Regions from separate parts of the Bradyrhizobium sp. USDA 4504 genome, predicted to be linked through region 3. Evidence: predicted binding sites of a transcription regulator. Region 3 holds the regulator's gene; each other region holds the start of a gene.
What was found. Region 3 encodes PhoB, which activates phosphate uptake and scavenging genes when phosphate is short. Its sites were predicted from a motif close to TGTCATNNANCTGTCAT; they were not measured.
Positions count from the first base shown of each region.

Region 1 (7,424 bases), 570 kb from region 3:
CGAGCGATTGCACCGGCACCGCGCCGATCTGCGCGCGCGCATTCATCGCCGCCGACGCCGCCTGAGCTTCGGCCGCCGGCTTCGGCTTCCGCTTGGCCTGCTTCAGCCGCTCGGTAGAAGGATGCGCAGCCGACGGATCGGCGGTCTGCGCGAAACCGCGTTCCGGCAGTGCTGCCGCAAATGAAAACACCGACGCGCCCAAAATCAGGGCGCGCGAAACCCTAGCCCCATCAGCCATTCTAGCCCCAGCCTGATCATCGCTTTTCTGGTTTGGCTGGCGTGCGCTCCGACGAGCGGCTTGCTGGCTACATCGCGATGCAAGTCACCCGCCTGCATCGCGTGAGGATTGGTTACGAGCCGGCAACAAAACGGTCAAGAATGCGGCAGCGCTGTTTATATCGATTGTAAAGTGCCGCCGTTGGAATGCGCCTTCGTCCGCTTATACAAGCAAACACCATTTGAAAATTTTCGCAGGCGCAGCACCACAATATGTCCGCAGCTTCCGAAGACAATATCGACGCAGCCGGAAAGCAGACCGAGCCTGCATCCGGCGCGGCCAAAACGCTGATCATGCGCGGTAATCGTCTCGACAGCCGCGACCTGTTCGCTGCGGAGCGCGAGATCATCATCACGCACGGCGAAGAACATTACCGGTTGCGGCTGACCTCGCAGAACAAGCTGATCCTGACCAAGTGACGGCCCCGATGACAATTTGTCGCACGCTCGCTTTGCTCGCCTTCTCCTGCCTGCTGCCGATCGAAGCCGTGACGGCCGAGGGCATCACCGTGCATGACGCGCGCGACCGCGACGTCGTGATCGACAATCCGTCGCGGATCGTCTCGATCGGCGGCGCGATCACCGAGATCCTCTACGCCCTCGGCTTCGAGGACCGCATCGCCGGCGTCGATGCGACCAGCCTCTACCCGCCGGCTGCGCTGCGCGAGAAGCCCGACGTCGGCTACATGCGTCAGCTGTCGCCGGAGGGCGTGCTTGGCCTGCACCCGTCGCTGGTGCTCGCGGTGCAGGGCTCAGGGCCGAAGGAGACCATGGACGTGCTCGAGGCGGCCAAGGTGCCGCTGGTGCTGGTGCCGGAGACGTTCTCGGAGGCCGGGCTGGTCGAGAAGATCAGACTGGTGGGCCACGCCATGGGCGCCGATCCGCGCGCCGCCTGCCTGACCACGGCGGTGGAGAGCGATCTCGCGCAACTGCGCGCGCTGCGTGCCAAGGTAACGAAGCCGGTGCGCGTGATGTTCGTGATGTCGCTGTTGAACGGCCGGGCGATGGCGGCGGGCCACAAGACCGCGGCGGACGAGATCATCCGGCTTGCCGGCGGCGTCAACGCCATCGATGGTTACGACGGCTACAAGCCGGTCAATGACGAGGCCATCGTGGCGGCGAAACCGGATGTCGTGCTGTCGATCGATCGCGGCAAGGATTCGCTGACGTCGGATGCCGTGTTCGCGCATCCGGCCTTCGCGCTGACGCCGGTCGCGGCCAACAAGGCCTTCATCTCGATGGAAGGCCTTTATCTGCTCGGCTTCGGACCGCGCACCGCGGCCGCGGCACGCGACCTCTCGGTCAAGCTTTATCCGGCGCTGGCGCCGGAGGCCGACTACTTCAAGCCGGCAGCGCTGACCGCGAATTGCCGGCAATGAGCGTGCTGGCCGAACGCCGCCGGCGTGCGAAACGACGGCGCGCCGGCATGTCGCTGCGGCCGGCCGCGACACTCACCCTGCTCTGCCTGCTTGCGGCGCTCGCAGGCACCGCCCTCGTCGCCCTGACGGTCGGGGCTGCCGGCATTCCAATGGCTCGGCTTCCGGCGGCGCTTGGGCTTTGGGCTGATCGTGTCGCCAACCCGCTGCTCGCACGCGACCAGCTCGTGGTGTGGTCGATCCGCATCCCGCGGATCGCGGCGGCGGCGATGGTCGGCGGCCTCCTTGCCGTATCAGGCTCGATCATGCAGGGCCTGTTCCGCAATCCCCTTGCCGACCCCGCGCTGGTCGGCGTCTCCTCCGGCGGCGCGTTTGCCGCGGCGGCCGCGATCGTGTTCACCGACAGCCATCTCGGCGAAAGCCTGCGCTTCCTGCAACACCAGCTGCTGCCGATCGCGGCCTTTGCCGGCTCGCTGATCACGACCGTCGTGCTTTACGGCATCGCCAGCCGCGGCGGCCGGACATCGATCGCGATCTTCCTGCTGGCCGGGCTTGCGATCGCCGCGATCGCCAATGCCGGCATCGGCCTTCTGGTGTTCGTCGCCGACGATCGCCAGCTTCGCGACATCACCTTCTGGCTGCTCGGCTCGCTCAGCGGTGCGACCTGGAGCAAGCTCACGGCGCTGGCGCCGGTGCTGGCGGTCGCGCTGGTCGCCTGCCTCTCGATCTCGCGCGGGCTCGACGTGCTGGTGCTCGGCGAGGCGGAGGCGTTCCACAGCGGCGTCGACGTCGAACGGCTGAAGCGGATCTCGATCGTGCTGGTGTCGGCGATGACCGGGGTCGCGGTCTCGGTCTGCGGCGTGGTCGGTTTCGTCGGCATCGTGGTGCCGCATCTGTTGCGGCTGGTGATCGGGCCCGCGCATCGGCTGCTGCTGCCGGCCTCCGCGCTGCTCGGCGCCATCCTCCTGGTCGGCGCCGACACCGTGGCGCGCACCATCGTGGCACCCGCGGAAATGCCGATCGGCATCCTGACGGCAGCGATCGGCGCGCCGTTCTTCCTCGCTATGCTGCTGCGGCAGCGCGGGCTGGTGTCGCTATGACGGCCCTGCTCGAAGCACAGTCGGTATCGATGACGGTCGGCGGCGCGACGCTGGTCGATGCGGTGTCGCTGCAGATCGGTGCCGGCGAGATGGTCGCGATCGTCGGTCCCAACGGCGCCGGCAAATCGACCCTGCTGCGGATGCTGTCGGGCGACCTGCGCCCGTCGCGCGGAGCGATCAGGCTGAGGCAGCGCGACCTGCAGGTTTACGGCCCGCGCGCGCTGGCGCAGCACCGCGCGATGCTGTCGCAGCACGTCAACGTCACCTTCCCGTTCACCGTCGAGGAAATCGTCAGCATGGGCGCCGGCGAAAGCCCGCGCGCGGTGGCGCGCGCGCTGGTCGAGGCGGCGCTCGACGAGGTCGGGCTCGCGCGTTTCCGTTTCAGGCAATTGCCGACGCTGTCGGGCGGCGAGCAGCAGCGGGCGCATTTCGCCCGCGTGCTGGTGCAGCTCGCCTGCGGCGAAGCGCTGCATGGACCGGGACTGTTGCTGCTGGACGAGCCGACCTCGAGCCTCGATCTGCGGCACCAGATCGACCTGGTCGAAACGGCCCGGCGGCGCGCCGCCCGCGGCACCGCGGTGATCGCGATCCTGCACGACCTCAACCTCGCGATGCGGTTCGCCGACCGCATCCTGCTGCTGCACCGCGGCCGGCTTGCCGTCGACGGCGACCGTACGGCGGCGATGAAGGCCGAGACGCTGCGCGAGATCTTCGAGATCGACGCTGCGATCGCCTATACCGGAGGTGGCGTGCCGTTCCTGCTGCCGCAGACGATGCAGCCGGCGGGCAAGGCGACGTAACGCCGCAAGCCTTATCCCGCCGCAACATCCGCGGTTCACAAAACTGTCAGCCGGCTGTAACAGGCGGCTCGGAGAACACCGCATCGTTTATCCTTTGGGAGATCAACCATGCGCCTGTCCCTGCTCTGCTCCGTCGCCTCGATCCTGCTCGCCACATCGGCATTCGCGCAGGGTGAGGGCGAATTCCCGGCGACGCTGGCGGGACACGCCGTGATGCCGGCGGAGAGCTTCATCGACGCGCCCGCCGACGCCCCTGATGATCTGAAGACCTCGGGCAAATACACCACCGGCAAGCGCGTCGACGCCATCGGCACCGTGATGGGCAAATCGTACGAGCGGCCGACCGGCGTGTCGCTGCCGTTCAAAGGCCAGCCGCTGCAGGGCCATTCCGGCATCAAGGTGATGCCCGACGGCTCGTTCTGGGTGATCACCGACAACGGCATGGGCTCGCGCTACAACTCGGCAGACTCGATGCTGTACCTGAACCGGCACAAGATCGACTGGGCGAGCGGCAAGATCGAGCGTCAGGAGACCGTGTTCCTGCACGATCCCGACAGGAAGGTGCCGTTCCGCATCGTCCACGAGGACACCGCCAAGCGCTATTTGACCGGTGCCGATTTCGACACCGAAGGCTTCCAGATCATCAACGACATTTTCTGGATCGGCGATGAATTCGGGCCCTACATCCTCAAGGCCGACAAGACCGGCAAGATCCTCGCCGTGTTCGAGACCGTCGCCGACGGCAAGCCGGTGCGCTCGCCGGATCACTGGGCGGTGCAGTCGCCCGGCGCGCCCGGCGCCAGCTACACCAACGTCAACCTGCGCCGCTCCAAGGGCTATGAAGGTTTTGCTTCCTCCAAGGACGGCAAGTTCCTTTACGGCCTGCTCGAGGGGCCGCTGTGGGATGCCGACAAGAAGGATTGGGAGAAGGTCGACGGCAAGGAAGCCTCGCGCATCCTGGAATTCGACGTCGCGGCGGAGAAGTTCACTGGACGCTACTGGCAATATGCGTTCGAGCAGAACGGCAATGCGATCGGCGACTTCAACATGATCGATCCGGCCCAGGGCCTCGTGATCGAGCGCGACAATGGCGAAGGCACCGCCGACAAGGCCTGCCCGCAAGGCCAGCGCGGCGAGAACTGTTTTCCTGACCTCGCCAAGTTCAAGCGCGTCTACAAGATCGAGCTGTCCGATGCCAATGTCGGCAAGCCGGTGCGCAAGATCGCCTATATCGACCTGATGAAGATCCGCGATCCGAACAAGAAGGCGCGCAAGCCGCTCAACGACGGCGTCTACACCTTCCCGTTCTTCACCATCGAGAATGTCGACCGGGTCGACGAGACCCACATCATCGTCGGCAACGACAACAACCTGCCGTTCTCCTCCAGCCGCGACCCGAACAAGGCCGATGACGACGAGTTCGTGCTGCTCGAGGTCGGCGAGTTCCTGAAGGCGAAGTGAAGGGCTGCTTTCGCCGATCACACGCGTGTCGTTGCCCGGCTCGGCCGGGCGACCCGGTATTGCAGAGACGTCCGAACTTAGTGGATGGGCCGCGGCGTACTGGATGCCCCGCTCAAGGCGGGGCATGACAGCGAATATGCGGATAGCGTGATGCTCATCCCGGCACGACAGCCATTCCGTCCTCCCCGCGCAAAGGCTACGCCTTTGTCGCTGGAGGTGCGAGCCTTGCGGCGCAATTGCGCCGCTGGGTGAGCCTCGAAGGATGCACGGCCCCCGATGCAGCCGCGCGGAGAGCCGGGCTGCCGCCCTTCGAGACGGCCGCTTTGCGGCCTCCTCAGGGTGACGGTGATACAGCTCAGCGCGCGGCTTGCGTGATCGTCACTCCTTCTTCGTCCGGTAATCTCCGAACGTCGTGTCGCGCTGGTCGAGCTGGGCCTTCACGCTGCCGCCGTCGCGTCGGAAGCCTGCCATGTAGGCCTTGCTGGCCTCGGTGGTGAAGGCCAGCGCCTGGATCTCGGTGCCGGCCCGCATCGCGGCGCGGGCACCCATGATTTCCATCGCGCGGTGGACGCTACGCTTGTTGAGCTGCTGAAGCTCGATCGGCACCTTCGCCGCGCGCTCGGCGAAATCCAGCGTCTTCGCCTCCAGTTCGGTGAGCGGAAACGACCGGGTCGCATAGCCCCATTCGGCGGCCTCGCGGCCGGACATCGCGTCGCCCGTCAGCATCAATTCCATCGCGCGTCGCATGCCGACCAGCCACGGGTGATACTGCATGTCGGGCGGGCTCATCAGCCGCACCGGCGGATAGCCGATCTGGGCGTCGTCGGCGACATAAACCACGTCGCAGGCGGTCGCGAGCTCGGTGCCACCGGCGAGGCAATAGCCGTGCACCTGCGCGATCACGGGCTTTGCGAGATCCCAGATCGAGAACCAGCCCTCGACGACATGGCGCGACCACTGGCCGGGGCCGGATGCCGAATGATAGGGCTGGTCGACGCGGTTGTCGGCGGAGAGATCGTAGCCCGCCGAGAAGCAGGGTCCGGCGCCGCGCAGGATCGAGATCGAAATTTCGGGATCGCGGTCGGCCTGCTCCAGCACCTCGAAGATCTCGCCGCGCAGGCGATTGTTCAGCGCGTTGCGCTTCTCGGGTCGGTTCAGCGTGATGCGGCGGACGCGCGGACGCGGATCATCGACGATGATGTGCTGGTAGCTCATGGATCCTCCCGATCTCAGGCTTTGTTGCCTTTGGCAAAGTGATGCCCGAGATCGGGAGGGTTGTCATCGGCAGATGACGCAGGTCCTCAAAGCGTTTTCAAGCGAAGTGGGTTCCGGTTCGTGTGAAGAAAACGCGTCAAGCAACAACGCTAGAGCCCCGGCACGGGCTCTAGCCCGCCGGCACCATCACGACGCCCTTGTCCTTGGGCCAGCGCATTCGCCAGGCGAAATTGATGTCCCTGATATCACCGGCCTTGGCCTCGAACGCCCATTCCAGCACGCCGCGCTTGTCGCGCAGATTGGTGGTCGTGGCAGGCGTCGACGACGGCAGCATCTCCACCACGATATCGTCGTTCTCGCTGACCGGGAGCTGATCCTGGACCGCGACCTTGATCGGGAAGTCGTGGCCGTTGCGCACCGTGGTCTTGAAGGCGCGCTCGTCGGTCTTCGACGTGGTCACGATCAGGCCGGCGGAGCCCTCGTTGCGCTTCACCACCGTGCGTTCGATCTTGACCTTGTCGTCGGCGCCGAAGCCGAGCCGCACGGTCTCGTCCTTGGCGGCGGTGGCCATCCGGCTGCGGCCGACAAAGATACCGTCGCGGTAGATCGAGATTTGCCCCGGCAGCAACGGCGCATCGTCGGCCTGCACGAAGCTCGCTTCCAGGAACGCGGTCGGGTCGATCACCGGAACGGCGCGAACCGCGAGATCGGGGGTGATGGTCGCCGTCGAGATGCGCAGGCTCTTCGCGCCCTCATTGGCGGCAACGCTGACGCGGCCGGGAATCTTGAAGGTGGCCTGGAAGGCGCCGACCTCGGCGGTGGCTTCCAGTTCGTCCATGCGTCCCCCACCAAAGCGGAATTGCTGAACCGCGTCGGCGGCCGGCGCGGGTGCCAGCGCCTCGCGCGACCGCATGCTGGCCTCTCCCGAAAGCTTCGCCAGCGGCCGCGGCGGCTGCGGATATTGCACGATCAGCGAGCGGAGGTCGGGCGCATTGCCGCCGCGCGCGACCCGCACGGTGGAGACGACGAGCGCCACGCTCGACCAGTCCTCGCCGGTCGACTGGGTGATCTCGGCGCGGCGGACCAGTTCGATCGCGGGCTTGCGGTCTTTGGCGCCGGTGTCGAGCCGGGCGTCATAGAGCGGCGTCCAGCGCGCGTTGGGAACCGCATAGGTGACCCGCAAGGTCGCCTTGGTC
Region 1 is NZ_JBSSGV010000001.1:5,890,323-5,897,746, forward strand. It holds gene ACVMB1_RS27770 (TonB-dependent hemoglobin/transferrin/lactoferrin family receptor) at 1-238, opposite strand, end outside; gene ACVMB1_RS27775 (hemin uptake protein HemP) at 490-696, shown strand; gene ACVMB1_RS27780 (heme/hemin ABC transporter substrate-binding protein) at 705-1,655, shown strand; gene ACVMB1_RS27785 (FecCD family ABC transporter permease) at 1,652-2,752, shown strand; gene ACVMB1_RS27790 (heme ABC transporter ATP-binding protein) at 2,749-3,552, shown strand; gene ACVMB1_RS27795 (esterase-like activity of phytase family protein) at 3,661-5,013, shown strand; gene ACVMB1_RS27800 (enoyl-CoA hydratase-related protein) at 5,392-6,228, opposite strand; gene ACVMB1_RS27805 (mucoidy inhibitor MuiA family protein) at 6,398-7,424, opposite strand, start outside.
Region 1: ACVMB1_RS27795 (esterase-like activity of phytase family protein) is a predicted target of PhoB. The motif match lies at 3,597-3,613, and genes of this name have one in related genera.

Region 2 (7,424 bases), 5.6 Mb from region 3:
GAACGTCCTTGAAGGTCGAGGAGATCCGCCGCCGCACCTGCATCTCGCCGGTGTTGACCGGCTCGGTGGCGCCAAAGCGCGGCAGCGTGGCACGGAAGGCGCGGACCAGGAAGATCGCCTCGATCATGTCGCCGCGCGCCTGCTTGATCGCGAGCGCCGCGAGCTCGCGGTCGTAGAGCGAACCTTCGGTCATCACGCGATCGACGCCGAGCGCGAGTTGCTCGGAAATCTGTGCCAGCGTCACCTCGGGCACCTCGCGGTCGCCGCGCCGCTCATGCGCGAGCAGACGATGGGCGTTCTCGATGGCGCGCTCGCCTCCCTTGACGGCTACATACATCGCTCACACTCCGCTTGCGATCAGCCGCGTGGCGCGCGGGATCGCCACAATGGCATCGTCATGGACCAGCACGACATCGATGCCGCGCGGGAACAGGGCTTCGTTGATCGCAAGCCGCTGGAACAGGTCGCGCGGCTTGAGCATCGCCTGCAGCACGGCGCTGCCGTCGATGCCGGGTCCTTTCAGCTCGAAGGCCGGGCCCTGCGACAGGCTGTCGACCTGCAGGATCAGTGTAGTCGACCGGTCAGGATATTCGCTGCTGCCGAATGCGAAGCAATCGAGCGCCGGCAGGCTCGCGGCATCGCCGATCAAAGCGAAGCTCGCGATCGAGGAATCGGTGATCACCGGCGCGCTGGCATGGAACTTCAGCCAGCGGGCGACGTCAGGCGTCGCCGACATCGCGGCGTCGAGCCAGATCGGCGTGTCGTGATCGAACAGCGTCAGCGCGATCGCGGCCGAGCCGCGCATCATGCCGGCCGGTGTTCCGACATCAGCGGCGACGCGCTGCACGCTGCCCGGGCGCGCCATCGCATCCATCACGGAACGGAAAGTCGACTGCGCCGACAGCACCTTGTCGGCAAAGCCCGCGGGCATTTCGGCAATCGTCGTCATTGCATCATCCCTCACCGCGCACCATCGTGTAGAAATCGACCCGCGTCGCCGCGGTTTCCGCTGCTTTGCGGCCGCGTTCGGCGTTCATGGCGACGCGCAGCGGCGCGATCACCTTGGCCTCCACCTCGCCGGACAACTCCGCCGACTGCACCATGGCGTCGCACAGCGCGATCATCTGCGCCTTCCGCGCGTCGCGGCCGAGCGTGTAGCCGAAGCCGACCTCGCCGGTCGCAAGCCGCACCGCCGCGCGCGACACCGTCGCCTCGCCGAGATTGAATGGCGCACCGTCGCCGCCGATCCGCCCGCGCAGCATCACAAGGCCGTTTTCCGGCTCGCGCAGGTTCTCATGCGCGGGCACCGCGATCGCGGCCAGCCTGCCTGCGATGTCCGTAGCGGCGGCGTGCGCCAGCACCGTCATCGCGGCCTTGCGCTGGGCCTGTTTGCTGTTTGGTCCGGTCGAACTCATGGTCGAACTCATGGGCAAACCTTTGGGCAACCTTGCCTGCATCAAGTTGTCTATGATACTAGACAACTTGATAGCGGAGCGCCATGACTGTTTCGTGACAAACCAAAGATTTCTGGTATCACCGCGCCATGAGCATGCAGGAAAGTTCCGGCGTCGCCTTGTGGCGGCAGGTCGCCGACGGCATCGAGCGCGGCATCGCTGACGGTCGCTTCGCCGCCGGCGAAAAGCTGCCCGGCGAGATGGAGATCGCCGAGACGTACCGGGTCAACCGGCACACCGTGCGGCGGGCGCTCGCCGCATTGGCCGAGCGCGGCCTGGTGCGCGCGGAACGCGGTAGCGGCACCTATGTCGAAGCCCAGCGCCTCGCCTATCCCTTGCGCTCACGCACGCGATTTTCCGAGATCGTCGGCGCCGGCGGCCACGAGCCGCGCGGCCAGCTGATCGATGCGAGCAGCGATGTCGCCAACCGCGAGATCGCGCGCGAGCTCGGCCTGAAGATCGGTGCGCCGCTGATCCGGATCGAAGCGGTGCGGCTCGCCGACCGGACGCCGATCTGCGTCTCCACCACCTGGCTGTCGACCGAGCGGTTTCCCGATGCCGGCAGCGTGTTCGCCAACGTCCGCTCGATGACGAAGCTGCTCGGGCATTACGGCGTCAAGGACTACCACCGCGCCTCGACCCGGATCACCGCGGCGATCGTCGATGCGACCGACGCCGCGCGACTCGACCTGCCGCTGGGACGGCCGGTGCTGGTGGTCGACGCCACCGACGTCGACATGCTGGACCAGCCGCTGGTGACCAAGCGCTCGCGCTTCGCCGCCGAGCGCGTGGAGTTTCTGGTCGAGAACGGCTGACAATCCCCTTTGTAATCCGAACTAAACGGTCGAGCCCTGCAAGGCCCGATGTCTTGTTACACACGCCCAGGCCAGTATGAACGTTGGTCGTCGTCAGGTGCCCGATATTGCCTCGCTGCGCAACCACGGCTCATCCATGAGCCGATCGAGCACCCCAGGTAAAAGCGCGGTACGATCCACTGCCCTCCAGCGCGAGATCGACCAGCACGGTATCGCGCACTTGGCCCGCGCGTGTTTGCGGCTCCTTCAAGGACATGGCGGGCTCCGACTGGCGTGCGGCCACGTCGCGGCCGGCGAACGATAGACAAAGCGGCCATCAGCTCCTGCCGGGAAGCGGTTGCGGGAGTGGTTGCGGACGCTGGATTCCTGGCCGCCCAGGTCTCGGAGGCCGAGTGACCGGGCGGTGGCCTGGCCGGCGCCATCCGTGCCATCCCGCCGGACCACCCCAACCCATGCCGCGCCTTGAACCAAAACCACACCGATACCAACCGCCGCCGCGCCATCCCCTGCTGTACCAACAGTAGCGGTGGCCCCTCCAGGTGAATTGGACAGTTTCCGCGAGACGAAGCTCGTCGGCGGCCTGGCGCAGACCCAGCGGCGCAATAAGGCCGGCCTGCGAACGACCGCTGGTCGCCGTAATCGCCACCGAAGCAATCCCAAGTGCTAGGCCCCATAGAAACAATTTGCGCATGATTTTCTCCCGGCTCCTGGCTGCGCGGAAGGGAAGCGACCGCGGAGCCGAACGCCGCAGCCAACCTCATCGCTGGCGATCCGCCCAAGGACCGATGCTGTTGCGCACTGATCCCCACGCAAGTCCGCAGCGTATTAGGCCGCCACAAGATCGGCGACTAGGCAGCCTTGGCCTGAGTTGCGGCTGCGAGCGCGTCGCGAAGGTGCTGCTCCTTCTTTTCATCGAGCGAGGTCGTCAGGACGATCCCTCCCGCATCCTTGATCGCATTGAGAACCTTGTCTGAGGTCATGGACTTGATCAGCAGGAACAGAACGGCATCTCCCGATTTCACCTTCGACGCGAGATCCTTCATGAACTGGTCTCTGATCCCGAAATCGGTCAGCGCACCGCTCAAAGCGCCTGCGCCGGCTCCGAGCGCCACGCCGAGAAGGGGATTCAGGAATACCATCCCCAAGAGCAGTCCCCAGAAGCTGCCACTGGCGGCGCCGGTCATGGTGGTGTTCACGAGCTGATTGAGCTTTACAGCGTCCCCGGTTTTGACTGCGATCACGGCATCGCTGATCGTGATCAGGTACTCGCTCTGAAGCTTGAGTATTTTTTGCCGAACTTCCTCTGCTTTGACTTCGGATGGGTACACGATCGCAACGAGATCTGACATTGAACACTCCCTGATGGCTCGAAGTGCTGCCCCTATTCCGCGCGTGATGCACGGCCGAAACTTAGCATAGACCCGAAAGTCTCTTGCCGCGCAATCATGCAGGCAGCTTCACAATCCCGAGATGTTTTTAGCGCTCGGTGCAATTGAGTAAGCGACATTGTCGCATGTGTCTCGAACAAGGACTCGCCGCAAGCCTGTGTGCCGCGCCCTTCTGAGTTCGACCCGTGCGACCAAAAAGCCGTCGCGGGATCGGCCGGATGACAAATCCTCATCCCGTGCTGACTTCAGGGCGCCGCTGCTTTAGGTTGATTGGTTCAATTGTCGGTGCACTGCGAAGAGAGCACGCATGTCGACGGCGATCTCGGTCCTCGGTGGAGTTGGTTTGTTCCTGCTTGGCATGAGCGTCATGACCGCCGGCCTCAAGGGACTCGCCGGATCCAAATTGCGGACAGTCCTGAGCAAGGCAGCAGCGACCCCGCTATCCGGGGCGCTGTGGGGCGCCATCGTGACCTTGATCGTGCAATCGTCCAGCGCCACGACGATGACCACCATCGGTCTGGTAAGCGCGGGCGTGCTGACCTTTCCACAAGGGCTGGCCCTGGTGTTCGGTGCGAACGTCGGAACCACGGGAACCGGCTGGCTCGTTGCGCTGATCGGCGTTCGCGTCTCCCTCACGGCCGCGGCGCTCCCGATGATTTTCGTCGGCGCATTGATCAAGCTGTTGGGCGGTGGCCGTGTATCCGCAGCGGGAGCAGCCCTTGCGGGGTTCGCGCTGGTGCTGTTCGCGCTGACGACCCTGCAGCAGGGCATGGGAGGACTAGCCGAACGGTTGCACCCGGCGGACTTGCCGGCCGTTCTCGGCGCCACCTGGTGGGCCGGCTTGTACGGGGTGCTGGCGCTGGCCGTCGTCGGACTGGTGATGACCGCCGTGATGCAATCGTCGACCGCGGCTATCGCGGTGACGCTCTCGGCACACTATGCTGGAGCCATCGGCCTAGACCAGGCATGCGCACTGATCATTGGGCAGAACATCGGAACGGCGACCAGTTCCGCCATGGCGGCAATCGGCGCGAGCAGCACCGCCAAGCGATTGGCCTTGGCGTACATCCTGTTCAAGCTGATTGCGGCGGCTATTGCGCTGGTGCTCTTCCCCGTGACCATTCCCCTTCTGGTCCGCGCCTCAGACAGCATTGGTGGTGTAACGCTGCTTGCAGCCTATCACACCGCCTACAACGTCATCGGCGTCCTGGTGCTGCTGCCTGTGATCAATGGCTTTACCCGGTTCGTCGAGCGCATCCTGCCCGAACGAGGCTCACCGCTGACCAGGTGCCTCGATCCGGCAGCGCTCGCGACCCCGATCGCAACCGTCGAGGCAGTGCGACGCACGGTCGCGCGCGCGCTTGAAGCGATGTGCGGATCATTGGCGACAGCACTGTCAACAGCGAGTCAGGACGCCTCCGTCCCGGCGAGACAGAACACAGTGCCAGCGGGGGAAGCTGCCTCTGCCCTGCGCCAGGCGCAGGAGTTCATGTCAGAAGTAAGTGGACCTCCTGAATCGCAGAATGAGCAGCGGCGGCTCACCAGCACGGTACATGCACTTGACCACGCGTCTCGCCTGGCCGAAACCTTCGGCGAGGAAATCGAACTCGGTCGGCTCCCCAGCGGCTCCCAGGACATGCGCGCGGTGGAAATCTGCGTGGAGGCCATGCGTAGCGCGGCATCGCTCGCCGCTGAAGTCGCTGTCGTGCCCGACGCTTCCGATTCCGCCAGAAAGATCAAGCCGAGAACAGCGCCGACGCGGTCGCACCTCCCAGGGAAGGCACTCGCCACAGCCGGGACATCGACCGAGCAGGCCCTTGCGCATCTGGAACACTGCGCGAAAGCACTCGGCGAAGTGCGGAGAGACCACCGCAAGGCCACGCTCGACTCAGTGGCGGATGGAACGACGATCGCGGACGACGCAATCGCTCGCGTCGATACCGTACGGCGCCTTGAAACGCTCACGCATCACGCCTGGCGCTCCCTCGCGCATCTTCACGGTCGCAGCGCATAGTGCGGTACAAACTCGAGGCGCCCCGCAAGAGCAGGGCGAGGCAAGGTTCTACACCACGGCACGCTGGCCGATGATGGCAAAGCGCAGCTTGCTGGAGATGAAGTCGATCGCCGCGACCGCGATTAGGATCATCAGGATCAGGAACGATACCTTCTGCCATTCCAGCACACGGATCTGCTCGGCGAGCTGCAACCCAATGCCGCCGGCGCCGACGATGCCGATGATGGTGGCCGAACGGGTATTCGACTCGATGAAGTAGAGCAGCTGCCCGGCGATCACGGGCAGCACCTGCGGCAGCAGGCCGAAGCGGATCTCGTGCAGCGCGTTGCCGCCGGAGGCGCGGATGCCCTCGACCTGCTTGCGATCCGCGGCCTCGATCGCCTCCGAGAACAGCTTTCCGAACGCACCGAAGTCCGACACCATGATCGCGAGCACGCCCGCGAACGGGCCGAGGCCGACGACGTTGATCCAGACCAGCGCCCAGATCAGCGTATCGACGCCGCGGATCGAATCGAGGAAGCGGCGCACCGGAAAGCGGATCAGGTTCGAGGGGATGATGTTGCGCGCCGCCAGCAGGCTGACCGGCAGCGCCAGCAGCGCGGCAAGCGTGGTGCCGAGCACCGCGATCGACAGCGTCTCGCCGAGCGCCTGCATGTAGAGCGGGAACGACGAGCCCGGATTCGGCGGGAGCATCAGCATCGTGATCCAGCCGAGCTGGCCGAGGCCCGCGATCAGCCTGGACGGCGAGAAATCGAGATCGACCAGTCCGAACACGAAGATCGCGAGCGCCGCCGCGATCATGGCCGGCATCGCCAACCGTGCCGATGCGGGACGTTCGAAGACGTCGGGGTACTTCGCGCGCAGTTCCGCGGTGTCCGGCCTCGGCATCTGGCTCATCGACGGGTCTCCTTGCCGAACAGCCGGCCGCGCAGCCAGCCGGTCGAGATGTCGATGATGAAGACGGTGACGATGATGGTGATGAGGATGGCGCTGACGTCGGAATAGTAGAACTTGCGGATCGCGACCACCAGCTCCTGGCCGATGCCGCCGGCGCCGACGAAGCCCATCACCGACGCCTCGCGGACGTTGATCTCGAAGCGCAGCAGCGCATAGCTGGCATAGCCGGCCGAGACCTGCGGCAGCACGGCAAAGCGCATGCAGGACAGCCAGCTCGCGCCGGTGGAGCGGATGCCCTCGACCGGCTTCATGTCGGCATTCTCGACGATCTCGGCGAACAGCTTGCCGAGCGCCCCGGTGGTGTGGATCGCGATCGCCAGCACGCCGGCCATCGGCCCGAGGCCGAACGCGATCACGAAGATCAGCGCGAACACGATGCCGGGGACGGTGCGGGCGAATTCCAGCAGGCGGCGGATCGTGAAACGTACCCACGGGCCCGGCGACGTATTCTGGGCCGCGAAGAAATTGAGCGCGAAGGCGAGCACGGCACCCGTCAGCGTGCCGACATAGCTGATCAGGATCGTCTCGCCGAGCATCTTCAGCCACTTATGCCAACCCCAGAACCATTCGGCGGGATCGGTCCAGACCCGCGCGCCGGAATCCAGCGTCAGGATGCGATCGAAATAGCTGACGAAATTGCCGAAATAGGTGAACAGCGTGCGCAGGTTCACTTCCGCGCCGAACGCCGCGATCACCAGCACCGCACAGAATGCCGCCGTTGCCAGCGCGGCCTTCAACCGCTTGCGTGCGACGGACTTGCGGTAGGCGTCCCCCAGCGTCGCCAGTTGCTGCGCTG
Region 2 is NZ_JBSSGV010000001.1:825,890-833,313, reverse strand. It holds gene ACVMB1_RS03545 (carbon-phosphorus lyase complex subunit PhnI) at 1-337, opposite strand, end outside; gene phnH (phosphonate C-P lyase system protein PhnH) at 341-949, opposite strand; gene phnG (phosphonate C-P lyase system protein PhnG) at 954-1,415, opposite strand; gene phnF (phosphonate metabolism transcriptional regulator PhnF) at 1,544-2,269, shown strand; partial or broken gene ACVMB1_RS03525 (patatin-like phospholipase family protein) at 2,366-2,525, opposite strand; gene ACVMB1_RS03520 (DUF1269 domain-containing protein) at 3,118-3,618, opposite strand; gene ACVMB1_RS03515 (Na/Pi cotransporter family protein) at 3,965-5,671, shown strand; gene phnE (phosphonate ABC transporter, permease protein PhnE) at 5,720-6,568, opposite strand; gene phnE (phosphonate ABC transporter, permease protein PhnE) at 6,565-7,424, opposite strand, start outside.
Region 2: phnF (phosphonate metabolism transcriptional regulator PhnF) is a predicted target of PhoB. The motif match lies at 1,499-1,515, and genes of this name have one in related genera.

Region 3 (7,424 bases):
GCGACATCAGCTTGGCATTGACCTGATAGGGCCGCAGCACGTTGTGGCGGTGCTCGCCCTCCTTGTCGCCCATCGACACCCAGGTGTCGGTGACGACGCAGTCGGCGCCGCGCACGGCGGCTTCCGGATCGGTGCCGAGCATGATCGGCGCGCCGGTCGCCTTGATCCAGTCGCGCATCGGCTTCTTCGGCGACAGCTCCGGCGGGGTCGCAACATTGAGCTGGAACTTGAACCGCTCGGCGGCATGCGCCCAGGAGGCCAGCACGTTGTTGTCGTCGCCGGTCCAGGCCACGGTCTTGCCCTCGATCGAGCCGCGGTTTTCCTCATAGGTCATGAGGTCGGCCATCACCTGGCAGGGATGCGAACGCCGGGTCAGGCCGTTGATGACGGGAACGGTGGCGTGAGCCGCGAGCTCGAGCAGCGCGTCATGGTTGAGGATGCGGATCATGATCGCATCGACATAGCGCGACAGCACGCGCGCGGTGTCGGCGATGGTCTCGCCGCGGCCGAGCTGCATCTCGGCGCCGGTCAGCATGATGGATTCACCGCCGAGCTGGCGCATGCCCACGTCGAACGACACCCTTGTGCGGGTCGACGGGCGCTCGAAGATCATCGCCAGCGTCTTGCCTTCGAGCGGCTTCCTGCCCTTCTCATGCGCCTTCAGCTTCGCCTTCATGGCGGCTCCGGCGGACAGCATGTTGCGCAGTTCGCCGAGCGGCAGCTCGTTGATATCGAGGAAGTGACGGACCGGCTTGCTCATTATCCAGCCGCCTTCTTCGGCTGCGCCACCGACAATGTCGCGCAGGCGCGCTCGAGCGCGGTGATCGACTGGTCGATCTCGGACTCGGTCACGATCAGCGGCGCCAGGAACCGCACCACATTGTCGCCTGCGCCGACGGTGAGCAGCTTCTCGCTGCGCAGCGCTGCGATCAGGTCGCCCGACGGCACCACGGCCTTGACGCCGATCAACAGCCCCTCGCCGCGTACCTCCGACAGCACGCCGGGATAGCGGTCGACGACGGAGGCGAGCTTCTGCTTGAGCAGCAGCGACATCTTCTGCACATGCTCGAAGAAGCCGGGTTTCAGCATGACGTCGAGCACGGCATTGGCGGCGGCGACCGCGAGCGGATTGCCGCCGAAGGTCGAGCCGTGCGAGCCGGGCGCCATGCCGGCCGCGGCCTGCGCGGTCGCCAGCACCGCGCCGATCGGGAAACCGCCCCCGAGCGCCTTGGCCAGCGACATCACGTCCGGCGTGACGCCGGTGCGCTTGTAGGCGAACAGCTCGCCGGTTCGGCCCATGCCGGTCTGCACCTCGTCGAAGGCGAGCAGCAGGCCGTGCTCGTCGCACAGCGCGCGCAGTGCCTTGAAGAACGCCTGTGGCGCCGAGCGCACGCCGCCCTCGCCCTGCACCGGCTCGATCAGGATGCCGGCGGTGTGCGGACCGATCGCCTTCTTCACCGCGTCGATGTCGCCATGCGGCACCTGGTCGAAGCCGTCCATCGGCGGGCCGAAGCCCTCGAGATATTTCGCCGAGCCGGTCGCCGCCAGCGTGCCCAGCGTGCGGCCGTGGAAGGCGCCCTCGAAGGTGATGATGCGGTAGCGCTCGCCATGGCCCTTGGAGAAGTGATAGTGGCGGACCAGCTTGATCACGCCCTCCATCGCTTCCGCGCCGGAATTGCAGAAGAACACGAAGTCGGCAAAGCTCTGCTCGCACAGCCGCGCGGCAAGCACCTCGCCGTCCGGGCTCTTGAACAGGTTCGACATGTGCCAGAGCTTGGTCGCCTGTTCCTGCAGCGCCTTGACGAGATGCGGATGCGCGTGCCCGAGCGCGTTGACCGCGACGCCCGAGGTGAAATCGAGATAGCGGTCGCCGTTGGTTGCGATCAGCCAGGCGCCCTCACCGCGCTCGAAACCGAGATCGACCCTGGCGAAGACGGGGAGCAGATGCGACGTGGCAGCGTTGGTCATGACGATCACTGACGGTTTTTAAGCCGACAATTGCCGCGCGCCTTGACGCCAGCGCAGCAACGGCCAGCTTCGGAAAACAAAACGGCCGCCTTTGCGGGCGGCACGTGGCGGGCATTCTATGCTGCGGTCGGTAAGTGTCAATCGCCACGAAGTGGCCTTCCTGCAATGCGAAACGAGCGCAATCCGGAGCATTCCGGTGCGGTGGAAAAGCCTCATCGCGATGCTTAACTGTGTGGGAACATGTGGACGCACGACCGCGGACTCTTGCGCCAGAGTCACGCCATATTGTAGCGTTTGGCCTGTCGGGTACGACATCTCGTGCGGCGGTACTGGACCCTCTAAGTAGCCTTTGTGTCTCGCGTAAACGTTCGGGCGCAACACCGTGCCCGGCGAGGGCTAAGGGATTCTGGCCGCAGGGATATTTGTCCAGATTGGCTCGCAGCGCCGCTCCAATGATTGGCCGGCGCTACGCGAAGGGAAGAATGCGATGACTGTATTGACCTGGTCCGACGATCGCGTCGAGCAGCTGAAGAAGCTCTGGGAGTCCGGCCTGTCGGCCAGCCAGATCGCGGCGGAACTTGGCAATGTGACGCGAAACGCCGTGATCGGCAAAGTGCATCGGCTCGGCCTCTCCGGCCGCGCCAAGGCACCCTCCACGGCCGCGCCGCGGCAGCGCAAGGCCCGCCCCGCCCAGCACATGATGCGGGTGGCGCGCCCGGTCTCGCGCGGCAACACCGCGCTGGCGCACGCCTTCGAGGCCGAGATGGAGCCCGATCCGATCTCCTACGACAATGTGGTGCCGATGAGCCAGCGGCTGTCGCTGCTCGAGCTCAACGAGGCCACCTGTCACTGGCCGGTCGGCGATCCCTCGAGCCCGGAATTCTTCTTCTGCGGCGGCAAAGCGCTCGGCGGCCTGCCCTATTGCGCGCATCACTCGCGCGTCGCCTACCAGCCCGCCGCCGATCGCCGCCGGCCGTCGGCGAAACCGCAGATCAAGTGAGCACTCGGGAAAACGACGGAAGACCTCAAAGACAAATCCCCGCGAAAGCGGGGATTTTTTTGTGTGACCCAGCCCGGCTATATCACCAGCGTCGTCCCGGCGCAGGCCGGGACCCATAACCACGAATGGGTGTTGTTAGAAAGCCGTCTGGCCGCGTGCCGATTGCGCTGGCCGCAGCGTATGGGTCCCGGGTTTCGCCGGGACGACGCCGTGTTGCGGTTTATGAATGCCGCATGGCCGTTACGGCTGCGGCTCGGCCTTGGCAAAGCGGTCGTCGAGCGCGTAGCCGGCGCCGCGCACAGTGCGGATCGGATCCTGCTCGCGGCCCGGATTGAGCAGCTTGCGCAGGCGGCCGATATGCACGTCGACGGTGCGCTCATCGATGTAGATGTCGCGGCCCCAGACGCTGTCGAGCAATTGCTCGCGGCTGAACACGCGGCCGGGATGCTCAAGGAAGAATTCGAGCAGGCGATACTCGGTCGGCCCGAGATCGATCGGACGGCCCGAGCGCGCCACGCGGCGCTTCTCGCGGTCGAGCTCGATGTCGCCGTAGGTCAGCACGGTCGCAAGCCGCTCCGGGCTGGCGCGGCGCAACAGGCCCTTCACCCGCGCCAGCAGCTCCGGCACCGAGAACGGCTTGACGATGTAATCGTCCGCGCCGGTGGCAAGCCCGCGCACGCGCTCGCTTTCCTCGCCGCGCGCGGTCAGCATGATGATCGGAAGCTGCTTGGTCTCGGGCCGCGCCCGCAGGCGGCGGCACAGTTCGATGCCGGACAGGCCCGGCAGCATCCAGTCCAGCACCACGAGGTCGGGAACGCGCTCCTTCAGCCTTGTATCCGCATCGTCGCCGCGCCCCACCGTCTCGACATCGTAGCCTTCCGCATCGAGATTGTAGCGCAACAGCGTCGTCAGCGCTTCCTCGTCTTCGACTACCAGAATGCGTGCGCTCATCGGTTTAAGTTCTTTCTCTGTGGTGATCCGTTGCCCAGACGCAAACCGAAACGCTTACTTCCTTGAGCATAGTCCCCGCGGAAACGATTTGTCGCGAGGATCATCCAGTTTCGCTCTTGCCGGTTCCGTGCTTGCCGATCATGCCTCAGTTGCCCGGCACCGTGGTGGCAAAAGTGGTCATGTCGCCCTTCGGGCGCTTGTCGGTGATCTGCTGGCCCTCGATCATGTAGAACACGGTCTCGGCGATATTGGTGGCGTGATCGCCGATCCGCTCGATGTTCTTGGCGCAGAACATCAGATGGATGCAGAACGAGATGTTGCGCGGATCTTCCATCATGTAGGTGAGCAGTTCGCGGAACAGCGAGGTGCAGATCGCATCGACCTCCTCGTCGCCCTTCCAGACGTTCATCGCCGCCGGCAGGTCGTGCGCGGCATAGGCGTCGAGCACCGACTTGACCTGCGACAGCACGAGGTCGGTCATGTGCTCGAGGCCGCGGATCAGCTTCAGCGGCTGGAAATCGCTCTCCAGCGCCGCGACGCGCTTGCCCATGTTCTTGGCGAGGTCGCCGATCCGCTCGAGGTCGGTGGCGACGCGCATCGCGCTGACGATCTCACGCAGATCGATCGCCATCGGCTGGCGGCGGGCGATCGTCAGCACCGCCCGCTCTTCGATGTTGCGCTGCAGATTGTCGATCTCGATGTCGGCGGCGACCACGCGCTTGCCGAGCGCGACGTCGCGACGGATCAGCGCGTCGACCGACTCGGTAATCATCCGTTCGACCAGGCCGCCCATCTCGGCGACCAGGCGAGTCAACTCCTGCAGGTCGCTGTCGAATGCCTTGGCGGTATGTTCAGAAGCCATCGCTTGTCTCCCTCAACCATGATCCCGGGGATCATGGTTTCGTGTCCTGAATTTTAGCATGACCTGATCGGAAAACCGGTTTCCACTTTTCCGGATCATGCGCCGGTCAACCGAACCGGCCGGTGATGTAGTCCTGGGTGCGCCGATCGCTCGGTGAGGTGAATATCTTGTTGGTGTCGTCGAACTCGATCAGCTCGCCGAGATACATGAAGGCGGTCTTATCGGAGACGCGCGCCGCCTGCTGCATGTTGTGGGTGACGATCGCGATCGTGTAGTCCTCGGAGAGCTCCTGGATCAGCTCCTCGACCTTGGCGGTCGAGATCGGGTCGAGCGCCGAGCACGGCTCGTCGAACAGGATCACCTCGGGACGCACCGCCACGGTGCGCGCGATGCACAGGCGCTGCTGCTGGCCGCCGGAGAGCGACAGGCCGGAGGCGTTCAGCTTGTCCTTGACCTCGTTCCACAGCGCGCCGCCGCGCAGCGCCTTCTCGACCCGGTCGTCCATCTCGGACTTCGAGATCTTCTCATAGAGGCGGATGCCGAAGGCGATGTTCTCGTAGATCGTCATCGGGAACGGCGTCGGCTTCTGGAACACCATGCCGACCCGCGCGCGCAGCAAGTTGAGGTCGAGCTTGGGGTCGAGAATGTTGGTCTGGTCCAGCATCAGCTGGCCGACCGCGCGCTGACCCGGATACAGGTCGTACATCCGGTTGAAAATGCGCAGCAGGGTCGACTTGCCGCAGCCGGACGGGCCGATGAACGCCGTGACGCGGTTGGTGCCGAGCGCCAGGTTGATGTTCTTCAGCGCGTGGTGCTCGCCGTAATAGAAGTTGAGGTTGCGCACCGTGACTTTCGGCGGCGCTTCCGGCAGCGGAACCTGGGGAATGTGGCCTGCGGCAGTCGTGGAGACGGAAAGCTCGGTCATTTTGCGGCCCTTTCGGCACCAAGGATACGCGCGCCGATATTCAACGCGAGCACGGTGAATGTGATGAGCAGCGCGCCGCTCCACGCCAGCTCTTTCCAGTAGGCGTAGGGGCTCTGCACGAAGTTGTTGATGGTCACTGGCAGGTTGGCCATCGTCTTGGTCAGATCCAGGCTGAAGAACTGGTTCGACAGCGCGGTGAACAGCAGCGGCGCGGTCTCGCCGGCGACGCGGGCGGTCGCCAGCAGCACACCGGTGATCAGACCCGATCGCGCGGCACGATAAGCGATCCGCTTGATCACCAGCGAACGCGGCAGGCCGAGCGCGGAGGCGGCCTCGCGCAGCGGATTGGGCACCAAGAGCAGCATGTCCTCGGTGGTGCGCAGCACGACCGGGATCACGATCACCGCGAGCGCAAGGCTGCCTGCGATCGCCGAGAAGCCGCGCATCGGCACCACCACCGCACCATAGATGAACAGGCCGATGATGATCGAGGGCGCGCTGAGCAGGATGTCGTTGATGAAGCGGATCACCGAGGTCAGCTTGTCGTGCTTGCCGTATTCGGCGAGGTAGGTGCCGGCGAACAGGCCAAGCGGCGCGCCGATGCCGACGCCGATCACGGTCATGATGACCGAGCCGACGATGGCGTTGAGCAAGCCGCCTTCGGTCGAGCCGGGCGGCGGCGTGTTCTGGGTGAACAGCTGCACGCTGAGGCCGGCAAGGCCGTTATAGAGCAGCGTGATCAGGATCAGCGCCAGCCAGGTAACGCCGAACAGCGCCGCGCCGACACAGAGTGCGCGGATGACGATGTCGCTGCGGCGGCGGGATTTGTAGATCGGGTTCATGGCGTTACTTCCCCGCCTTCTTTTCAAGCCGCATCAGCATCAGCCGCGCGCCGGCGAGCACGAAGAAGGTCAGCACGAACAACAGCAGGCCGAGCAGGATCAGGCCGGACTGGTGCAGGCCGTCGCTCTCGGCGAATTCGCTGGCGATCGCCGCCGAGATCGTGGTGCCCGGCGCGAAGATCGACGACGAGATCCGGAACGAGTTGCCGATGATGAAGGTCACCGCCATGGTCTCGCCGAGGGCGCGGCCGAGCGCCAGCATGATGCCGCCGATCACGCCGACGCGGGTGTAGGGGATCACGACGCTGCGGACGACTTCCCAGGTGGTGCAGCCCATGCCGTAGGCGGCCTCTTTCAGCACCGGCGGCACGGTCTTGAACACGTCGACCGAGATCGCGGTGATGAAGGGCAGCACCATGATCGCAAGGATCAGCGCGGCGTTGAACAGGCTGAGATAGGACGGCGGGCCTGCGAACACCGCGCCCAGCACCGGGACGCCCTCGAAGATCCGGATCATGAAGGGCTGGAACGTGTTGGCCAGGAACGGGCCGAGCACGAAGAAGCCCCACATGCCGTAGATGATCGAGGGGATGCCGGCGAGCAGCTCGATCGCGATGCCGATCGGGCGGCGCAGCATTTGCGGGCAGAGCTCGGTGAGGAACACGGCGATGCCGATGCCGACCGGAATGGCGATCAGCATCGCGATGACCGAGGTGATCAGGGTGCCGTAGATCGGGCCGAGCGCGCCGAGCACCGGCGGATCGGCCGAGGGTGCCCAGCGCTGCGTCCAGAGGAAGGCGATGCCGTATTCCTTCATCGCCGGCCAGGCGCCGACGATCAGCGACAGGATGATGCCGCCGAGGATCAACAGAACCG
Region 3 is NZ_JBSSGV010000001.1:6,464,562-6,471,985, forward strand. It holds gene argF (ornithine carbamoyltransferase) at 1-760, opposite strand, end outside; gene ACVMB1_RS30410 (aspartate aminotransferase family protein) at 760-1,968, opposite strand; gene ACVMB1_RS30415 (GcrA family cell cycle regulator) at 2,456-2,968, shown strand; gene phoB (phosphate regulon transcriptional regulator PhoB) at 3,209-3,919, opposite strand; gene phoU (phosphate signaling complex protein PhoU) at 4,065-4,781, opposite strand; gene pstB (phosphate ABC transporter ATP-binding protein PstB) at 4,888-5,706, opposite strand; gene pstA (phosphate ABC transporter permease PstA) at 5,703-6,548, opposite strand; gene pstC (phosphate ABC transporter permease subunit PstC) at 6,553-7,424, opposite strand, start outside.

Region 4 (7,424 bases), 600 kb from region 3:
CTTCTTCCGCGACGCGCCGCAGTCGCTGTGGCCCGGCGCGGTGGTGATCGAGCATCTGTCGAAGGACGAGTGGACCGACGACTGCATTGCGGACATGCATGCGCGCGGTTACGTCGAGCACGGCCGGACGCGCAGCAACACGCTGCTGGTGCGGAGTTGAGACCTGGCCGCGGCTGAGGTTGCCCGGATGAAGCGCAGCGAAATCCGGGACCAGACCATCCGCGGCTAGAGCAGCCCCGGATTGCGCTTCGCTTCATCCGGGCTACGCTTCTGAGATCTGCTCCCTCTCCCGCTTGCGGAGGAGGTGCAACGAGTCTGTAGCGTCACACAACAAGGGAGGCTCGCGATGATCGACCATATCGGCTTTTCCGTCTCCGACTATCAACGCGCGAAGGCTTTCTACCAGACGGCGCTGGCGCCGCTCGGCTACGGCCTGATCATGGAAGTGCCCGCGGAGGTGACCGGGCACGCGCCCGCCGCGGGCTTCGGCGCCGACGGCAAGCCGGACTTCTGGATCGGCGGCGAAGGCGCAATGAACAAGCCGGTGCATATCGCCATCACGGCCAGGGACCGCGCTACCGTCGACGCCTTCTACAAGGCCGCGATGGCGGCCGGCGGCCGTGACAACGGCGCGCCCGGCATCCGTGCGCATTACCACCCGAACTATTACGGCGCATTCGTGCTCGATCCCGACGGCCACAATATCGAGGCGGTCTGCCACACGCCCGGGTGAAACATCGGAACGCCGCGGCGCGCGATCCGTTGTCGCTTCGAACTTCGATGGAGCGATCAATGCGCGCGACGCGATCTGGCGGCGGCAGCCGCGGGGCCTCGATATGATGCCGATCGAGCCTCCCGAGATTCCGCCGACGACGCCGGGCACACCGAGCGAACCGCCGCCGGGAATTCCGCCCGGCAGTCCGCGCCCCGAGATTCCGGAGCCGGTGCGCGAACCCGGCGAGCCGCCGCGACCGGACGAGTTGCCCGGCAAGACACCTGACGAATCACCGGTGCGCGGACCGCCTGGACCGTCCGGCCCGCCGCCTGCGACAGATCGACTCGCCGCCGGTGAGTCGCCCTTGCGCCCAAGTTCCACGTCGATTGCAAATGTGTAGGCGCGTTTCTTCTGAACGCGCGGTGAACAACCACACACGCAACCCGTTATAATGTCGAAATAAACTTCGCCGATGATTCGTGGCTCGCCACAATCCGGCCTAACGGCTGGCGGTTCATCGTCCTGCCGAATTGTTCGGTTCTCACTTTGCTTTCCTGCCCAGACTTTCCGCCGGGGACTCCTAGACAATGACAAAGCTTCGTCTCGTGCTGCTTGCCACGACTGCGCTGACGGTGATGCAATTCGCCACCTCAGCGTCGCACGCCCAAACTTCGCCGCTGGTCGTCGCACAGGCGCAGAAGGAAGAAACCGGACCTGACGGAAAGCCGAAGGCGCGGCCGGCGCCGGGCGCGCCGGGTGCGCCGGGTGCTCCCGCACGTCCCGCACCGCCGGCCGCAGCACCGCATCCGCAGGCGCCACCTCCCGCCGCGGCACCCGCGCATCCCGCTCCGCCGGCCGCAGCACCCGCGAAGCCGACCCCGCCTCCAGCCCCTGCCCGGCCCGAGCCGCCCGCAGCTGCACCGGCAAAGCCGACGCCGCCTCCGGCAGCCGCACCGCATCCGGCACCGCCGCCGGCTCCCGCACGGCCCGAGCCGCCTGCCGCGCGCCCGACGACGCCTCCGCCGTCGGCTGCTCCCGCACATCCCACACCGCCGCCGCCCGCGGCCGCACCCGCGAAGCCATCGCCGTCACCGGCACGGCCGGAGCCGCCCGCAGCAGCGCCTGCGAAGCCGACCCCGCCACCGCCGGCGGCCGCCCCCGCACATCCGACGCCACCGCCGCCGGCCGCAGCACCGCAGCGACCCGGCACGCCGCCGCCCGGCGCAGGACCCGCGCACACACCGCCGACGCCGGCGCCCGGCGCCACGCCGAATGCCGCGCCCGCAGCACGTCCCGGCACCCCGCCCACGGCGGCAACGCCGACACCGACGCCCGCAACGCCGGGAGCTCCGACAACGGCGCCGGCCGAACGCCGTCCCGGCGATCGTCCGGGTGGCGAACGCGGTGAACGTCCTGGCGGCGCCAAGCAACCGCCGGGCACGCCGCCCGCGGCGACGTCAACGCCCGCGCCTTCGGCAACGACAACGCCTCCGGCAGCAGGGGCACGACCGGGCACGCCGCCCGCCGCGACAGCTCCCGGTGCGACACCGACGCCGACACCTCCGGCAGCCGGCGCACAGCCCGCGCGTCCAGGCACCCCGCCTGCCGCAACAACGCCTCCGGCACCCGGCGCGACGCCGACGCCACCGGCGCCAGGTCAGCAGGGACGTCCGGCGACACCGCCCGGAACGCCGGCGACCCCGGGCGCGGCAATGGGCGCGCCCGGCGCGACCCCGGCTCCGGGTCAGCCGGCAGCACGTCCGGGCGTCGCGCCCGGCGTATCGCCAGCCCAGGGCGCCGCGATGGGCGCGCCCGCGCCATCGGTCGTCCCCGGCTCGGCCGCCGCAACGCCGCCGCCCGGCCGCGCGCAATATGCGCCGCCGACGGTTGCGCCCGCCTTCCGCGCCGCGCCTGCCGTCGCAGCGCCGCTGCCGCCGCCACCGCGCCATGACAACATCAAGCCGCTCGCGATCGGTGCCGCCGTCGGTGCCGGCGTGGTCGCCGGCGCCATCATCGGCGGCAGCATCGCCGACCTGCACAGCCAGCGCCAGGAGGTGGTCGAAGGCGGCCGCACCATCTACACCGAGCCGGACCGCGTCATCATCCGCGATCCCGGCGGCCAGGCCTATGTGCGCGGCGACGACGTCTATCGCTTCCGCTATGGCGCGCGCGACATCCGCACCGAGACGATCGGCGGCGAGACGCGGACGGTCGTGGTTCGTCCCGACGGCAGCGAGATCATCACCGTGGTCGGCTCCGACGGCCAGATGTTGCGCCGAATCCGCAGGGATACTGGCGGCCGCGAGGTCGTCATCATCGACAACAGCTATCGCGATCCGCGCGCAGTCGGTGGTTTCTATGTCGACGCCCCGCCGCCCGTGGTCAACATTCCCTACGATCGCTACATCGTCGACGCGCAGGACGCGTCGCCCGACGTGATCTACGAGACCATGGAGGCACCGCCGGTGCAGCGGATCGAACGGCGCTACTCGCTGGACGAGATCCGCTACAGCCCCAATGTCCGCATGCAGATGCCGAGCATCGACGTCAACACGATCAACTTCGACTCCGGATCGTGGACCATCCCACCGGACCAGGCGGCGAGGCTGCAGGTGATCGCCGACGGCCTCAACCGAGCCATCCAGCGCAACCCGCGCGAGGTGTTCCTGATCGAGGGCCACACGGATGCGACCGGCAACGACACCGACAATCTGTCACTGTCGGACCGCCGTGCGCAATCCGCCGCCGAGCTCTTGACGCAGCAGTTCGGTGTGCCGGCTGAGAACCTGACCTCGCAGGGCTATGGCTCTCAATATCCGAAGGAGCAGACCGACGGACCGAGCCGCATCAACCGGCGCGTCACCGTCCGCCGCATCACCCCGCTGCTCAACGGCGGCACCGCCTCGGCCGCGCCGCCGCGCTGAGCCGGCGCGACATGACGGAATGGCCGGGAGCGATCCCGGCCATTTTTGTTTGCTCTCCTTCCCCCTGAAAGGGGAAGGTCGGGATGGGGGTCAGCCGCAGGTGACGGTGGCTGCGGAGAGAGCAGATCCCCACCCGCTTTGCTCTGGCGAGCAAAGCGACCTCCCCTTTTCAAGGGGAGGTTGGAGAAGCGTCGCCCCCGCAAGCGGGAGAGGTACAGCGGGCATGCTGATCGACCCAATCTCATCATTCGTTACTTCCCCTCGCCCAGTCCCAGCGCCTCGACCATCACGCGGAACACTTCGGTGTTGTCCATCGAGCCGTGGACGCGCTCGCTGCCCGGGCCCGTCGCGGTGAGAATGACGTCCTCGCCGGAATGCACGCTGGCGCCGATCATCGCCGGCAGATTGCCGAAGCGCAGCACGACGCCGGGGACATCCTTGTACTTGTCATTGGCCTTGAACGTGTCGGGCTGGTCGGCCTTCACGGTCGGCTCGTTCGGATCGTCGAGTTTCGGGCGGAACGTCTCGTAGTGATCTGGCAGGCTGGCGGAGAAGATTGCAAGCCGCCGGCTGACATCGACGCGTGACGGATAACCTTCGGCGTCCGGCGCCGGATAATTCGGGAACCCGGCTTTCTCGTAGACACCGACGCGCTCGCGCAGCGGCACGTTGGGTGTCGCCGCCATGTCGTCATTGATGGTGCCGACCAGGCTGTTCGGATGGTTGTGGTCGGCCACGACCAGGATCAGCGTGTCGTCGTTGCGCGCTTTCGCCCAGTCCTTTGCCAGCCGCACCGCATTGTCGAGCATGATGGTGTCGTAGACCGCGCGCTCCATGTCGAGCAGATGGGCGTATTTGTCGATCAGGCCGGACTCGACCATCAGGAAGAAACCGGCCTCGTGTTTCGACAGCACCGTGAGCGCGGCCTGGACCTGCTCGGTCAGGTCCGGCTGCTCGGGGAATTTCCTGACGCCGCCGCCCCTCAGGAACTTGCGGTCGAGCGCGCCGTCCATGTTGCCGGCGGCGAACAGGCCGAGCAGTTGGCGGGTGTCCGGTTTGGCCGCGAGCGTGGCGAGTTCGCCTGCGGTCGTCGCGACCGGATAGCCGGCGTCGCGGAAGCGCGCGAGATAGTCGACATCGTCCTTGCGTTTCGATCCGGACGCGGATTGCGGCAGGAAGTTCGCGGAGCCGCCGCCCATCAGCACGTCGGGCTTCGCGTCGAAATATTGCGCGACGATCGCGTCATAGGCGGCGCGGCGGCGGGTATGCGCAACCATCGCCGCCGGGGTCGCGTCCTCGACCTCGGTGTTGGTGACGATGCCGACGGCGAGGCCCGCCCGCCGCTTGGCAAGACTCGCGATGGTCTCGACCCTGGGATCGTCGAGCGGATCGGGCGTGCGATCGGCGTAGACGCCGAGCGCATTGACCGCGGCCTTGTGGCCGGTGGCGTAGGCGCTCGCGGCATTCGCCGAATCGGTGATGATCGAGTCCGAGCCGGCGGTCGCGACCAGCGCCATATGCGGCATGTCGTCGATCGCGAGCTTGCCGCGGCTCTTGCCCTTCGCGATTCCCTTGGAGAGGATTCGCGCGGCGACGCGATGCGACGGCGACATCCCGTCGCCGATGAACAGGATCACGTTCCTGGCCTTGCGTGCCCCGGTGTCGTAGACGGTCCAGCTCACGGTCCGGCTCTGCGTGCCGTCACTGACTTCGACGGCGACCTGCCCAGGCTTGACGAGCGAGACATCGCGCAGCAACAGCGCCGACTGCTCCCGGCCGGCCTCGTGCGCGGTGAATGTGCCGCCCTGGCCGAACACCGCGGCATAGTCCGCGCCGTTCAGCGTGACCTTGAGCTTTGCTTGATCGACCAATTCCGGAAGCTCGACCTTGAAGTCGAATTTGGCGCCGACGAGGATATCGGCGCGATCGATCGGATAGATCGTCTGGGCGAACGCCGGCGCTGCCGACAACACCAGCGTGACGGCCACGCCGGCAACTCCCTTGATCATGATCGATGCTCCGCCCTTGCGCATCATGCGCATCGGGGCGGAGGCTAGTGGCGGCGGATGACGGCGCAATGAGGCGGCGCCGGGGCGTATTGCCGCAAGGGCCGGCGCGATTTCAGCGCGCCATCTGCTGCGGATCGTAGAAGAAGCGCTCTTCGACGAGTTCATCGCCGCGCCAGGTCTGCCAGGCGACCTCCTCCATGCTGCGGACCCTGCCGTCCTTGCCGGTGAATTCGAAGCGCCAGCAGATCGCCGAATGATCGCCGTCAAGCAGGAGCGGCCCGAGCCGCGTGGTCTTGACGCCGGCGACCGCGGCCAGCACCGCCGCCTCGCGCGCCGCCAGCGCCTCGCGGCCGACCCGCCACTCGCCGTCGTTCTCCTGGGTGCGGGCATCGACTGAATAGAAGTTCCTGATCGCGCCGACATGGTCGTTGGACTCGACCGTGTCAGCGAAGGCTTGCAACGTCCTAAGCGAGGGCATCGAGCATTCTCCATTTACCGACTTATAGTCGGTATTTATCGACTGGTAGTCGGTAAGTCAATTGGCTTGCGTCTGGAACTGGGCTAGAGATGCGCCATGGCAACCCAGGCCGAACGGCGCGAGAAAACCAGAGCCGCCATCGTCAAGGCGGCGCGGCGCATTTTTGGCGAGCGCGGCTTCGCCGCTGCGACGATGGACGACATCGCCGCCGGCGCGCGTGTCGCCAAGGGCGCGGTCTATCATCACTTCGCGACCAAGGAGGCGGTGTTCGAGGCGGTGTTCGAGCAGGTGTCGATCGACCTTGTTGCCGATCTCGACCGCATCTCGCGCGCCGAGAACGATCCGCTGGCGGCGATGGCGGCGGGCACGCAGGGCTATTTCGCGGCGTGCTCGAAAGGCCCGACCGGCCAGATCATCTTGCGCGACGGCCCCGCCGTGCTCGGCTGGGAACGCTGGCGCGAGATCGACGCCAAGCATTTCGGCGGCAAGTTTCCGCGCGCGCTGGCCGCCGCGATGGATGCCGGCGTGATCGCCAAGCAGCCGATCGAGCCGCTGGCGCGGCTGCTGCTCGGCGCGGTGACGGAAGCCGCGGTTGCGGTCTCCGCGGGGCCGGATATCGGCAAGACCGGCACCGATTACGCGCGCGCGTTCCGCTCGCTGCTGGATGCGCTCAGGGTGAAGTAGGCAGGCCTCTCTCCCCACGTCGTCCCGGCGAAGGCCGGGAGGTGGATTCACATTCGAAGTGCAACACTTGAGCAAAGGACTCGGCAGGCGTGCGGTAGTCAAGGCATTTGCGCGGGGTGTTGTTGTAGGCGGCGATGAACTGGCGGAACTTGGCGGTCGAGAGGGTTAGAAGATCCGTCTTGCGGGGAATAAAGCGGCGCATCCTGCCGATGGCGTTCTCGATGCCACCCTTCTGCCAGGGGGCATGGGGATCGCAGAAGAAGGTCGCGATCGAGAGGCGGTGCAGCGCCAGGTGACCGGCGAACTCGGTGCCGTTGTCGAAGGTAACGCTCTGGCGCAGCTCTTGTGGAAGGGGCGCGAAGAAGCCCACGAGATGGCGGGCGACACCGCGCGCGACCTTGCTGGCAAGGCGGATGCCGAGCAGCAGCCGCGAGGTGCGTTCGTGCACGGTCAGCACGGCCTGACCGTATTTCGAGAACATCATCAGGTCGGCCTCCCAGTGTCCGGGCACGCTGCGGTCGGCCGCTTCGAGCGGCCGATTTGCCAAGGATACACGGCCTTCGATGAAGCTTGCGGGGCTGCCGCCCCGCTTGCCGCGGCAGCCGCGCTTGCTC
Region 4 is NZ_JBSSGV010000001.1:7,067,937-7,075,360, forward strand. It holds gene ACVMB1_RS33100 (FkbM family methyltransferase) at 1-160, shown strand, start outside; gene ACVMB1_RS33105 (VOC family protein) at 347-733, shown strand; gene ACVMB1_RS33110 (hypothetical protein) at 840-1,115, shown strand; gene ACVMB1_RS33115 (OmpA family protein) at 1,303-3,639, shown strand; gene ACVMB1_RS33120 (alkaline phosphatase) at 3,891-5,648, opposite strand; gene ACVMB1_RS33125 (polyketide cyclase) at 5,761-6,126, opposite strand; gene ACVMB1_RS33130 (TetR/AcrR family transcriptional regulator) at 6,223-6,810, shown strand; gene ACVMB1_RS33135 (IS30 family transposase) at 6,797-7,424, opposite strand, start outside.
Region 4: ACVMB1_RS33120 (alkaline phosphatase) is a predicted target of PhoB. The motif match lies at 5,706-5,722, and genes of this name have one in related genera.